2 regions of the Agrobacterium sp. 6Ca8 genome follow, and region 2 is predicted to be linked to the other one. Evidence: riboswitches for the same ligand, from Rfam matches in the RefSeq annotation. Region 2 holds a riboswitch; the other holds the start of a gene.

Region 1 (6,188 bases), 560 kb from region 2:
CCTCAACGATCATGCAGAGCGTGCGGTCATCCGAATATTCCGGATTGAAGGTGAAACCGAGAGCCGTGAAGAAGCTTCTCGATGTCTCGATATTCTTGACCGGCAGATTGACGAAGATCATGCGCATTTTCTGAACTCCTCCGAACCCGCACAGGAAACGGCAATTCCGCCTCCCTGTCAAAGGTGGATGAGACCTCAGTCAAGAAATCGCGACCAAGTCACCCTTCAATTTCCTCGCGCAGCATCTCCAACTCCAGCCATTCCTCTTCCATGGCTTCGAGCTTTTCGCGCAGCTTCGTCATTTCCTGCGCCAGCGTATTGAAGGTAGCCGGGTCCTTGGTGAACAGATTGGGATCGGCCATACGCTGCTCACGCTTGGCGATTTCGCCCTGCGCCTTCTCCATTTCCTTTGGAAGGTTTTCGAGCGCAAATTTTTGCTTGAAGGAAAGCTTGCCCTTGGCCTTTGAGGGGTCCTGCGACGCGGAGGCGGAAGGGGCGGTCTTTGCCTTTTCCTGCTTCTCCGCCTTGCGCTTTTCTTCTGCGGCACCCTTGCGTTGCGCCATCATGTCCGAGTAGCCGCCGGCATATTCGATCCAGCGTCCATCCGGCTGGTCCGGATTGGCGGGCGCGATTGTGGAGGTGACGGTACGGTCGAGGAAATCGCGGTCGTGGCTGACGAGAATGACCGTGCCGGAAAAGCCCGCAACGATTTCCTGCAACAGATCGAGCGTTTCGATATCGAGATCGTTGGTCGGCTCGTCAAGGATCAGCAGGTTGGTAGGCCGCGCCAGAATGCGCGCAAGAATAAGACGGGCGCGCTCACCACCGGAGAGGTTGCGGATGGGCGTGCGGGCCTGTTCCGGCTGGAACAGGAAGTCCTTCATGTAACCCGTCACATGTTTCAACTCGCCATTGACCAGCAAATTGTCGCCGCGACCGTCGGTGAGGTAATGAGCGAGCGTATCGTTTGGATTGAGATCTTCACGCTTCTGGTCAAGCGTCGCGATTTCCAGATTGGTGCCGAGCTTTACCGTGCCGCTATCGGGCTGAAGCTGGCCGGTCAGCATCTTCAAAAGCGTTGTCTTGCCGGCACCGTTCGGCCCGACGAGACCGATGCAATCACCGCGATGCACCCGTAGCGAAAACGGCGCGATGATCACGCGCTCGCCGTAAGACTTGGTGATTGCGTCTGCCTCGATGACCAGTTTGCCGGATTCCCGCACCTCCGCAGCCGTCGCCTGCACGCTCCCCTGCGGTCCCTTGTGGCCGCGATAGTCCGCACGCATTGCCTGAAGCTCGCCCACGCGGCGCATGTTGCGCTTGCGTCTCGCGGTCACGCCGTAACGCATCCAGTGTTCTTCACGCTCGATGGCCTTGCCGAGCTTGTGCTGCTCCAGCTCTTCCTCTTCCAGCACCTTGTCGCGCCATTCCTCGAAATACGCAAAACCGCGATTGAGACGACGGGACTGGCCGCGATCCAGCCACACGGTCGAGGTCGAAACCTTTTCCAGAAAACGCCTGTCGTGCGAGATCAGCACCAGCGCGCTACGCGTCTGCTGCAACTCGCCTTCAAGCCATTCGATGGTGGGCAGGTCCAGATGGTTGGTCGGCTCGTCCAGCATCAGAATATCGGGTTCAGGCGCCATGACGCGGGCAAGGGCCGCACGCCGCGCTTCGCCGCCGGACAGGCTATCCGGATGTTCCTGTCCCGTCAGGCCCAGATGCTCGAGAATATAGGTAACGCGATAGGGATCGTCGCCAGGTCCCAGCCCCGCCTCGGCATAGGCCTGCACGGTGTCGTAACCGGCAAAATCCGGCGCCTGCTCCAGATAACGGATGGTGGCGGAGGGGTGACGGAAAACCTCGCCCGACTGCGCCTCGACCAGACCGGCGGCGATCTTCATCAGGGTCGACTTGCCCGAACCGTTGCGTCCGACAAGGCAGATGCGGTCGCCCGGCTCCACCTGAAGATTGGCGCCGTCGAGCAGCGGGGTCACGCCGAAGGTCAGCTTGATGTCATCGAGTTTCAAAATTGGGGGTGCCAAGGCGTCAGGCTCCGGTCAGATCATAAGGGCGGGCGAGCACGATGGCTTTTCCGCTTTTCAGCGAGAAATGCACAGGGCCGCCATTCGCGACATTGGAAATAGTGCGGGAAGAGCCGAAAGCAAGCGGGAAATCCTTGAGAGGATAACGCACATTGCCGATATCGAGCCCCACAAGGTCGGTAAACCCGGCAACGGAAAACAGCGCACCGGGAGGCAGATCAAGATCGAACGACCCTGCCAGCAGCGGGCGGGCCTCCTCTTCGCCGGAGGTCAGCGTAACGTTGAGACCACGCTCAGTAAGCGCCACCGCGTAAAGAAGGTGCTGAAGTGCGTGGTCGCTTCTCGCTCCACCAAGCGCACCGGCAAGCACCAGAGAACGCGCGCCGCGGGCAAGTGCCTCCGACACCGCAATTTCGCCATCGGTCACAGCCTTTGCAGCGGGATAGGGCTGTCGCACCACATCGGGCCAGGCGTCCAGCAGGTCCTTGTCGGTGGAATCGAAATCCCCCACCCAGAGCTCGGGAGTGAGCCCGAGCGGTGCGGCATGGCGCATGCCGCCATCGGCCGCAATCACACGGCTACCCTCAACCGCCGCTTTGAGGCGGTCGGTAACGGTGACATCGCCGCCAAGCAGAATGGTGAAGCGTTCTCTATCCATGCCCTGCCTTATCGCACCTCAGGCAAAAATGGAAAGGCAGAAACCCGATGAAATCAGCCGATATTGATTTTCGTCGGCTTCGGGATTATGAAACGCCTCAGTGGTGATTTGCCGACCGGCTTGCAGCCACTTTAAAGAAGTCGCTAAAGGGTCGAGGAAAAGGGTAATTTCCTGGGACCGGCTGCGATTTCGCTGCCGGTTTTTTTGTTTTCGCAACGTTCTTTACGTCATCCGAAAAGAGAGTTCGACATGCCGATCAAGATTCCCGATACGCTTCCCGCCTTCGACACCCTCGTTCATGAGGGCGTGCGGGTCATGACAGAAACGGCGGCCATCCGGCAGGATATCCGCCCGCTCCAGATCGGGCTTCTCAATCTCATGCCGAACAAGATCAAGACGGAAGTGCAGATGGCGCGCCTCGTCGGCGCATCGCCGCTGCAGGTGGAGTTTTCGCTGATCCGCATTGGCGGCCATCGTGCCAAGAATACGCCGGAAGAGCACCTTCTGTCCTTCTATGAGACATGGGAGGAAGTGCGCCACCGCAAGTTCGACGGTTTCATCATCACAGGCGCGCCCATCGAGATGCTTGACTATGAAGACGTCACCTACTGGAACGAGATGCAAAAGATTTTCGACTGGACGCAAACCAACGTCCATTCGACGCTGAACGTCTGCTGGGGCGCGATGGCCGCCATCTACCATTTCCATGGTGTGCCGAAATACGAACTGAAGGAAAAGGCTTTCGGTGTCTATCGTCACCGCAATCTCTGCCCCTCGTCGATATATCTCAACGGTTTTTCCGACGACTTTCAGGTTCCGGTCTCACGCTGGACGGAAGTGCGCCGCGCCGACATCGAAAAACACCCGGAACTCGAAATCCTGATGGAGTCAGAGGAAATGGGCGTATGTCTGGTGCATGAAAAAGAGGGCAACCGCCTCTATATGTTCAACCACGTCGAATATGATTCAACCTCGCTTTCGGATGAATATTTCCGCGATGTGAACTCGGGCGTCCCAATCAAGCTGCCGCATGATTATTTTCCGCACAATGATCCGGAGCTTGCCCCGCTCAACCGCTGGCGCAGCCATGCCCATCTGTTTTTCGGCAACTGGATCAACGAGATATATCAGACGACGCCTTATGACCTCGAAGCAATCGGCAAACTAGCGGCGTAAATTGCGGGATTGCGAATTGCCGGAAAATGACGCAACGTCCGCCGGCAATTCAAAGATATCGGGAGAATGACGCAATGAGCGACGCGGCGGCACGGGAGAATTTCGGTTTCACGGCAACCGGCGAAAAGGTTGAGCGCGTCACCATCTCGAGGGGCGGGCTGACGGCCAAGGTTATCACTTGGGGCGCCGTCATTCAGGACCTACGCCTCGATGGGCACCAGCCGCCGCTCGTTCTCGGCTTCGATACATTCGAGGACTACAAATATTCATCCTATTTCGGCGCCACACCCGGCCGCAACGCCAACCGTATCGGTGACGGAAAATTCTCGATCGACGGGCACGAATACCAGCTGGAACTGAACGAAAAAGGCGTCAGCCACCTGCATGGCGGCAGCGACGGGATGGGCAAACGTAACTGGATGCTGATGGAACACGGCGAAAGCCATGCGGTTCTGCAGATCATCGATCCCGACAACCGCGCCGGTTATCCCGGCAATTGCACGGTGACCGCGACCTATACGATCCGCGACGGCGGCGTGCTTTCGGTGGTCTATGAAACGGTGACCGACCAACCGACCATCGCCAATATCTGCCAGCATTCCTATTTCAACCTCGACGGTGCTGATACCGCACTTGGACATGAGATCAGCATCGCCGCTGACTTTTATCTGCCAACCAACGACAAACAGATCCCGACAGGCGAAATCCGCTCCGTCGAAGGCACCGTCTTCGACCTGCGCCACCCGACGCCGATGCGGCGAACGGAGGATGGCGAGCAGGTGCTCTACGACCATAATTTCTGCCTTTCGCCCGAGCGTCGCGCCAAGCGCAAGGTTGCCCGCGCCTATTCGCCCGCCTCCGACATTGCCCTTGAGGTTCACACCACCGAACCCGGAGTGCAATTCTATTCAGCCTTCAAGCTGAATGTTCCCGTTCCAGGCCTCGATGGCCGCCATTATGGCCCCTTTGCCGGTTTCTGTCTGGAAACGCAGATATGGCCGGATGCCGTCAATCATCCCGATTTCCCCTACGCGATCCTGCGTCCCGGCGAGACCCTGCGTCAGGAAACCGACTATATTTTCAAGAAGGGTTGAGGCGGCGGGCTGGGCTCAGTCCAGCACGCATCCCACATAACCGCCCGATGCTCGGGCACGCCGTTCGATAAGGCCGGCAAGCCGTTGCAAACCACGCCCCGGCTTGCTGGCAACGCGATCGATGGGATTGGGCAGGGAAACGGCAAGCAGTGCCGCCTGGCGGGAGCTTAGCTTTGCCGCCGGTACCTTGAAATGGTGCTGTGCTGCGGCCTCGATGCCGTAAATGCCGGGTCCCCATTCCGCGACGTTGAGATAAATCTCCATCATCCGTTTTTTGGACCAGACGAAATCGGCAGCAATCGCCAGCGGCAACTCCAGCCCCTTGCGCAAGAACGAGCGGCCGTTCCAGAGGAACAGGTTCTTGGCCGTCTGCATGGGAATGGTGCTGGCGCCACGGGTGGACGCGCCTTCGAGCGCATTGTTGACGACGGACTGCATCTGGTTCCAGTCAACGCCGCCGTGGAAACAGAATTGTCCGTCCTCGGACATCATTACGGATTGCACAAGGCGCGGCGAAATATCCTCGAGCGGCACCCAGCGCCGGTCATAACCCTGAAGTGTCACCAGATCGGCAAGCATCAGCGTCGAGACCGGCCGCATGAAAGGCAGGGCATAAACCGGGATCAGCAGATAGGGCAGGATCAGCAACGCCAGCAAGGTCATGATGATACGCTTTGCCAACGTGCGAAAATCCACCTTCGGACTGCTCCGGTCTTCCGCCAGCACGGCGTAATCTGCGTCGCTTTCAGGCGTACTGCTCAATATTCGTCAAAGCCCCGCACCAATCGAAGCCTTTCATATTCCATTGCCGCCTTCAAGGCGAGTCCGGTCAAACAGTTGACCTCATGAATCACGAAAAGGTTGCCTGACCCCGCGCGCCATGCCAAAGAGCGCGGCATGGACGCTCAGATGACGAATTTCGAAACGAAGCTGCGCGATAACGCGGCACAGACCGAATCCCTGCTTGGTCGCCTGCTTTCCGCAGAGGCGCGTGCGGATGAGATTACGCGCCCGCAAAACCTGCTCGACGCCATGCGTCATGGTGTGCTGAACGGCGGCAAACGCCTGCGGCCCTTCCTGGTCATAGAAAGCACGGCCTTGCTCGGCGGAAATGCCGAAGCAGCCCATCATGTCGGTGCCGCGCTGGAATGCCTGCATTGTTACTCGCTGGTGCACGACGATCTGCCAGCGATGGATGACGACGACCTGCGCCGC
Region 2 (6,188 bases):
GCGGAAAAGCCGCTTGCTGGCAAGATGCTGGCAATGATTTTCGAAAAACCGTCCACACGCACCCGCGTCTCCTTCGATGTCGGCATGCGCCAGCTCGGCGGTGAGACCCTGTTCCTGTCGGGCACGGAAATGCAGCTGGGCCGCGCGGAAACGATTGGCGATACGGCCAAGGTTTTGTCGCGCTATGTCGATGCCATCATGATCCGCACCACGGATCACTCGCGTCTGCTCGAGCTTGCCGAACACGCCACCGTGCCTGTTATCAATGGCCTGACGGACGACACGCATCCCTGCCAGATCATGGCGGATATATTGACGTTCGAAGAACATCGCGGCCCGGTCAAGGGCAAGACCATTGCCTGGACGGGTGACGGCAATAACGTGCTGCATTCGTTCGTGGAAGGCTCCGCCCGTTTCGGTTACCGCATGGCGATGGCAGTCCCGATGGGTTCGGAACCGCACGACAAGTTCCTGAACTGGGCACGCAACAATGGTGGCGAAATCTCGCTGTACCACGATGCCGACAAGGCAGTGGCGGGCGCTGATTGCGTCGTCACCGATACCTGGGTGTCCATGAACCAGGAACACAAGGCGCGCGGCCACAATATCTTCCAGCCTTATCAGGTCAATGAAGCGCTGATGGCGAAGGCCAACAAGGAAGCGCTGTTCATGCACTGCCTGCCGGCGCATCGCGGCGAGGAAGTAACGGATGCAGTAATCGACGGGCCGCAATCGGTGGTCTTCGACGAGGCGGAAAACCGGCTCCATGCGCAGAAGTCCATTATCGCATGGTGCATGGGCGTCATCTGACCGCTATCGGCCGGGTGCTTGAACTCGGCGATGCACATTCCCATCTGTGGGGCTTCGAAGACGCTCGTCGGCTTTTCGCTGGCGGGCCACCTCACGATTTGCACGATTTTCCCCGGAGGCGGTTTCGCTTCCCGGATCTCTGTGCGACAAGCTGAAAAAGTACATTTTAAAAGCCGGACTTTTGGACGGTAGCGGCGCAACGGCTGCGCCAAGGAGTTATGACATGGCAGATGTAACGGTTGAACTGGACAATCTCGATTTAGCTGGCGACGACAAGGTTGTGCCCTTTCAGGTCGAAGGTCTGGACGTGCGCGGTCGCGCCGTACAGGTCGGGCCGCTGTTGAATGCCATCCTCGAACGTCACGAATATCCCGAGATTGTCGCCCGCCTGCTCGCGGAAGCAACGGTTCTGACGGCGCTGATCGGCACATCCCTGAAATTTTCCGGCAAGCTGACTGTGCAGACGAAGGGCGACGGCCCGGTTGACCTTCTGGTGGCGGATTTCACCGCGCCCGAGAGCATGCGCGCTTATGCCCGTTTCGATGAGGAGCGGCTGGCGGAAGCTGTTGCTGCGGGGCAAACCTCGCCCGAACAACTGCTCGGAACCGGCATTCTGGCCTTCACCATCGATCAGGGCGTCGGCATGCAGCCTTATCAGGGCATCGTGCCGCTGGACGGTTCTTCGCTGGAAGAAATCGCCGGGGTTTATTTCCGTCAGTCGGAACAGCTTCCCACCCGCGTGCGCCTCGGCGTTGCCCAGTTCTTCGACCGTGACGGCGAAGGCAAGCCGCGCCATAGCTGGCGTGCAGGCGGCGTGATTGCCCAGTTCCTGCCGCAGGCGCCCGAGCGTTTGCGCATGCGCGATCTCCATGGCGGTGACGGCGACGAGGGCGATTATGAAGTGGCGGAGGACGATGCCTGGACAGAGGCAGTGTCGCTGCTGAATACGGTGGATACCGACGAGCTGACCGATCCGCAGGTGCCAGTGGAGCGTCTGCTTTACAGGCTTTTCCACGAGAGCGGCGTGCGCATCTACGATCCGCAGGTCATTTTCGACCGTTGCAGCTGTTCACGGGACAAGATCAAGGGTGTGCTGTCCGGTTTCACCGCCGAAGAGATCAAGGCGAGTGAGGAAGACGGTGCGATTGCCGTGACGTGCGAGTTCTGCTCCACGACCTATCGCTACGATGTCAGCGAGTTTGAAAACGTCTGACGAGGAGAGCCGCGCTTGTGAATGGCGCGGCTTTTTTGTCAGTTCAGCACCCGCAACAGGCCGGGTGAATCCAGTGAAAAGGCGGGGATGGTGACGTTGAACACCTCGCCTTTGTCCGTTTCCATTTCATAATGGCCAAACATAAGGCCTGACGGCGTATCCAGCGGGCAGCCGGATGAATATTCGTAACTGTCGCCGGGGTTCAGATGCGGTTTTTCGCCGACGACACCCGGCCCGTAGACCTCATCCACCTGTCCGTTCTGGTCGGTGATGTGCCAGTAGCGGTTGACGAGTGTTATCGGAACATCAGAATTGTTCGAGATCACGACTTTATAGCCCCAGACATAACGATCGTCATCCGGGTCGGACTGCTCCTCGAGATAATACGGATCGACCGTTACCTCGATATCCCTTGTCAGAGCACGATACATACGCGCCACACCTCGATATTTTCCCTGCTGCCATCATCCTACACTACAGGTTCTGGCTATCGTCAAGAAAATGAATGACTTGACGACCACGCGCATCTTCTGTTGCGCCGTTTTTTCACCGTTAGGGATAACGGTAAAGGTAAATATTGGTTGCCCGCGCGGGCTTTCGCCCAGGCGGGATGCGTGCCATGGCCCGACGGGGAAGTCGGGCCATGGCGATATGTCGATCGAATCCTTAAACTGAAACGGCCGCAAGACCCTTCGCCAGATCTTCCAGCAGATCGTCCGTATCTTCGATACCGCAGGAAAGACGCAAGGTCCCGCCGGAAATACCGAGTTCGGCACGCGCCTCGTCGGTCAGGTTCTTGTGCGTCGTGGTGCCAGGGTGGGTAATGAGGCTCTTGGCATCGCCAAGATTGTTGGAAATCTTCACGATATCAAGCGCGTTCTGCAGTGCGAATGCCGCTTCCTTGCCACCCTTCAGTTCGAAAGCCACGAGCGTCGAGCCGCCCGACATCTGCCGCGCGATGATGTCTGCCTGCGGATGGTCGGCGCGGCCCGGATAGATCACTTTGGCAACCTTGCCGCTGTCGGCGAGGAAATCGGCGATCTTCGAGGCATTGGCCGTCTGCTGCTTGACACGCAGCGGCAGGGTTTCGATGCCCTTCAGCAGCGTCCAGGCATTGAACGGCGACATGGCTGGGCCGGTGTGGCGGAAATAGTCCTGCAGCTCTTCCTCAATCCACTTCTTGTCGGAAAGGATCACGCCGCCAAGGCAGCGGCCCTGACCGTCAATGTGCTTCGTCGCCGAATAAACGACGATATGGGCGCCGAGTTCGAGTGGCTTCTGGAAAAGCGGTGTGGCGAAAACATTGTCGACAACCACTTTCGCGCCGATCTGGTTGGCGAGCTTCGCCACGCCGGCAATATCCACCACTTCGAGCGTCGGGTTGGTCGGGCTTTCGAGGAAAAACAGCTTGGTGTTCGGCTGGATCGCCTTTTCCCAATTGTTGAGATCGCGTCCGTCGATCAGCGTGCACTCGATACCGTATTTGGGTGCAAGCGTTTCTACCACCCAACGGCAGGAGCCAAAAAGCGCGCGGGCAGCAACGATATGGTCGCCTGCACGCAGCTGGCACATGATGGCGGCGGTAACGGCGGCCATGCCGGAGGCAAGCGCACGGGCGTCTTCCGCACCTTCCAGCAGGCACATGCGCTTTTCGAACATGTCATTGGTCGGGCTTGCATAGCGGGCATAGATGAAGCCATCCGTTTCGCCCTTGAAGCGCGCTTCGGCGGCTTCGGAGTTTTCGTAAACGAAACCCTGGGTCAGATAGATCGCTTCCGACGTTTCACCATAGGGCGAGCGTAGCGTACCACCGTGAACGAGCTGGGTTGCCGGGCGCCATTTATTGCTCATGTGATCACCTCAAAACAAAAAAACCGGTCGCAAAAGCAGACCGGTTCCTAGCACCCGGTCTTTTTAGCCACTTGTTTAACGTGGCTGCAAGCCGACCGGCCAAATCACCACGGGATAAGCTTGCCATACTGCCGTTACCGGCTTGCGTCAATGCTTTCCTTTTGGTTTTGTCGCCGTAAAAAGGAATGATGATCATGACCAGAACCACGGGCATTTTGGCGGATGGCGCGATCAGGGCGCTGTTTGCGGGCGGCAAGCTGAAAAGCGAGGCTGATCTCGATGTCGATCAGGTGCAACCCGCCAGCCTCGATCTGCGACTGGGTTCCAAAGCCTATCGCGTGCGCGCCAGTTTCATGCCCGGCCCCGGAACCCGAGTCATCGACAAGCTCAACCGCTTCAGCCTGCACGAGGTTGATCTGAGCGAGGGGGCGGTGCTGGAAACCGGTTGCGTCTACATCGTGCCCTTGATGGAGAGCCTGGAGCTGCCGGCGGATATGTCGGCTTCGGCGAATCCGAAAAGCTCGACGGGGCGTCTTGATATCTTCACCCGCGTCATGACCGACAATGCGCAGGAATTCGACAAGATACCTGCGGGCTATGCCGGCCCGCTCTATCTGGAAATCAGCCCGCGCACCTTCCCGGTCGTCGTGCGCCGTGGCTCGCGCCTCTCGCAAATCCGTTTCCGCATCGGCCACTCGTTGCTTAACGAAGCCGAGCTTCTGAAATTGCACGAGACGGAGATGCTGGTCGCCAGCGAAACCCCTAATGTGACCGGCGGCGGCATCGCGCTTTCCATCGACCTAAAGGGTTTTGGCGAAAAAGGGCTGATCGGCTATCGCGGCAAGCATCACACAGCGGTGGTAGATGTCGACAAGAAGGCTCAGCACGATGTTCTCGATTTCTGGGAACCTCTATACGCCCGCGGCCGTGCCGAACTGATCCTCGATCCGGATGAGTTCTATATTCTCGTTTCGCGTGAAGCCGTGCATGTACCGCCACTTTATGCGGCCGAAATGACACCCTTCGATCCCTTGGTGGGCGAGTTCCGCGTGCATTATGCGGGCTTCTTCGATCCAGGCTTCGGCCATGCGCAGGCGGGCGGCACGGGCAGCCGCGCCGTTCTCGAGGTGCGCAGCCACGAGGTGCCCTTCATCCTCGAACACGGCCAGATCGTCGGCCGGCTGGTTTACGAGCACATGTTGCAAAAACCTGATGGCCTCTACGGCAGCGGCCTTGGCTCCAACTATCAGGCACAGGGCCTGAAGCTCTCCAAGCATTTCCGCACGGAGTAATGATCCTGTCGGGTGCTTGACACCCGATAAGAACTGTCCGATGTCTTGTGCGCGGCGCGGGTGTAGCTCAATGGTAGAGCAGCAGCTTCCCAAGCTGAATACGAGGGTTCGATTCCCTTCACCCGCTCCATATTTTCAAGGCAATCCAAACAACTTCTTGGCCAGCCAAAAGCGCGCATGTCACCGCCATCGCTGCGGCAAACGTGCGACTATGCGATTTAGCTTGACTACAATTAAATTGCACGTAATAGTTGATGCGGTCGTAACATTATTGGGGGAGTGTTATGAGTCGCAAGCTTCTTTCGGAATTTCTTGGCACTTTCTGGCTCGTGTTCGGAGGTTGCGGCAGTGCGGTTTTTGCCGCTGCTTTCCCTGAACTCGGCATTGGCTTTCTTGGTGTCGCTTTCGCTTTCGGTCTGACGGTTTTGACCATGGCCTATACGGTCGGGGGTATTTCGGGCGGTCATTTTAATCCGGCCGTTTCCGTCGGTCTGTCCGTTGCTGGCAAATTTCCGGCATCGAACCTCGTTCCTTACATAGTGGCGCAGGTTCTGGGTGCGATCGTCGCGGCGGGGGCGCTTTATGTCATCCTTACCGGCAAAGCCGGTGCCGATATTGGCGGTTTTGCCGCAAATGGTTACGGGGAATATTCGCCGGGTGGATATTCGCTCGTGTCGGCGCTGCTGATCGAAGTCATTTTGACGGCATTTTTCCTGATCGTCATTCTGGGATCGACGCATGGCAGGGTTCCCACTGGTTTTGCGCCGATCGCAATCGGCCTTGCTCTCACACTTATTCATCTGATCTCCATTCCGGTCACCAACACATCCGTCAATCCGGCCCGCTCGACGGGACAGGCGTTGTTTGTTGGTGGATGGGCGCTGCAACAGCTCTGGCTGTTCTGGCTCGCTCCGATCCTCGGCGGCGCAATCGGCGCCGTGGTCTGGAAACTTTTCGGCGAGAAAGACTAAGGCTCAAGGCCCGCTTTCTCCGGCCCGAACAGACATGAATGGGAAGCATTG

What was found. A riboswitch is a leader RNA that binds a small molecule or an ion and turns the genes downstream of it on or off. The one in region 2 is predicted to bind S-adenosylmethionine.
Region 1: it holds a riboswitch for S-adenosylmethionine, as region 2 does, so the genes downstream of both, metA (homoserine O-acetyltransferase MetA) here and ACZ5A6_RS00530 (O-succinylhomoserine sulfhydrylase) in region 2, are expected to answer to the same signal.

Annotation. Positions count from the first base shown of each region.
Region 1 is NZ_AP026433.1:2,461,244-2,467,431, forward strand. It holds gene ACZ5A6_RS12080 (VOC family protein) at 1-127, opposite strand, end outside; gene ACZ5A6_RS12085 (ABC-F family ATP-binding cassette domain-containing protein) at 219-2,045, opposite strand; gene ACZ5A6_RS12090 (thiamine diphosphokinase) at 2,050-2,703, opposite strand; SAM riboswitch at 2,794-2,870, shown strand; gene metA (homoserine O-acetyltransferase MetA) at 2,953-3,879, shown strand; gene ACZ5A6_RS12100 (aldose epimerase family protein) at 3,954-4,973, shown strand; gene mtgA (monofunctional biosynthetic peptidoglycan transglycosylase) at 4,989-5,735, opposite strand; gene ACZ5A6_RS12110 (polyprenyl synthetase family protein) at 5,871-6,188, shown strand, end outside.
Region 2 is NZ_AP026433.1:108,665-114,852, forward strand. It holds gene argF (ornithine carbamoyltransferase) at 1-810, shown strand, start outside; gene ACZ5A6_RS00520 (Hsp33 family molecular chaperone) at 1,034-2,023, shown strand; gene apaG (Co2+/Mg2+ efflux protein ApaG) at 2,062-2,454, opposite strand; gene ACZ5A6_RS00530 (O-succinylhomoserine sulfhydrylase) at 2,690-3,874, opposite strand; SAM riboswitch at 3,917-3,995, opposite strand; gene ACZ5A6_RS00535 (2'-deoxycytidine 5'-triphosphate deaminase) at 4,069-5,166, shown strand; tRNA gene ACZ5A6_RS00540 (tRNA-Gly) at 5,223-5,296, shown strand; gene aqpZ (aquaporin Z) at 5,451-6,137, shown strand.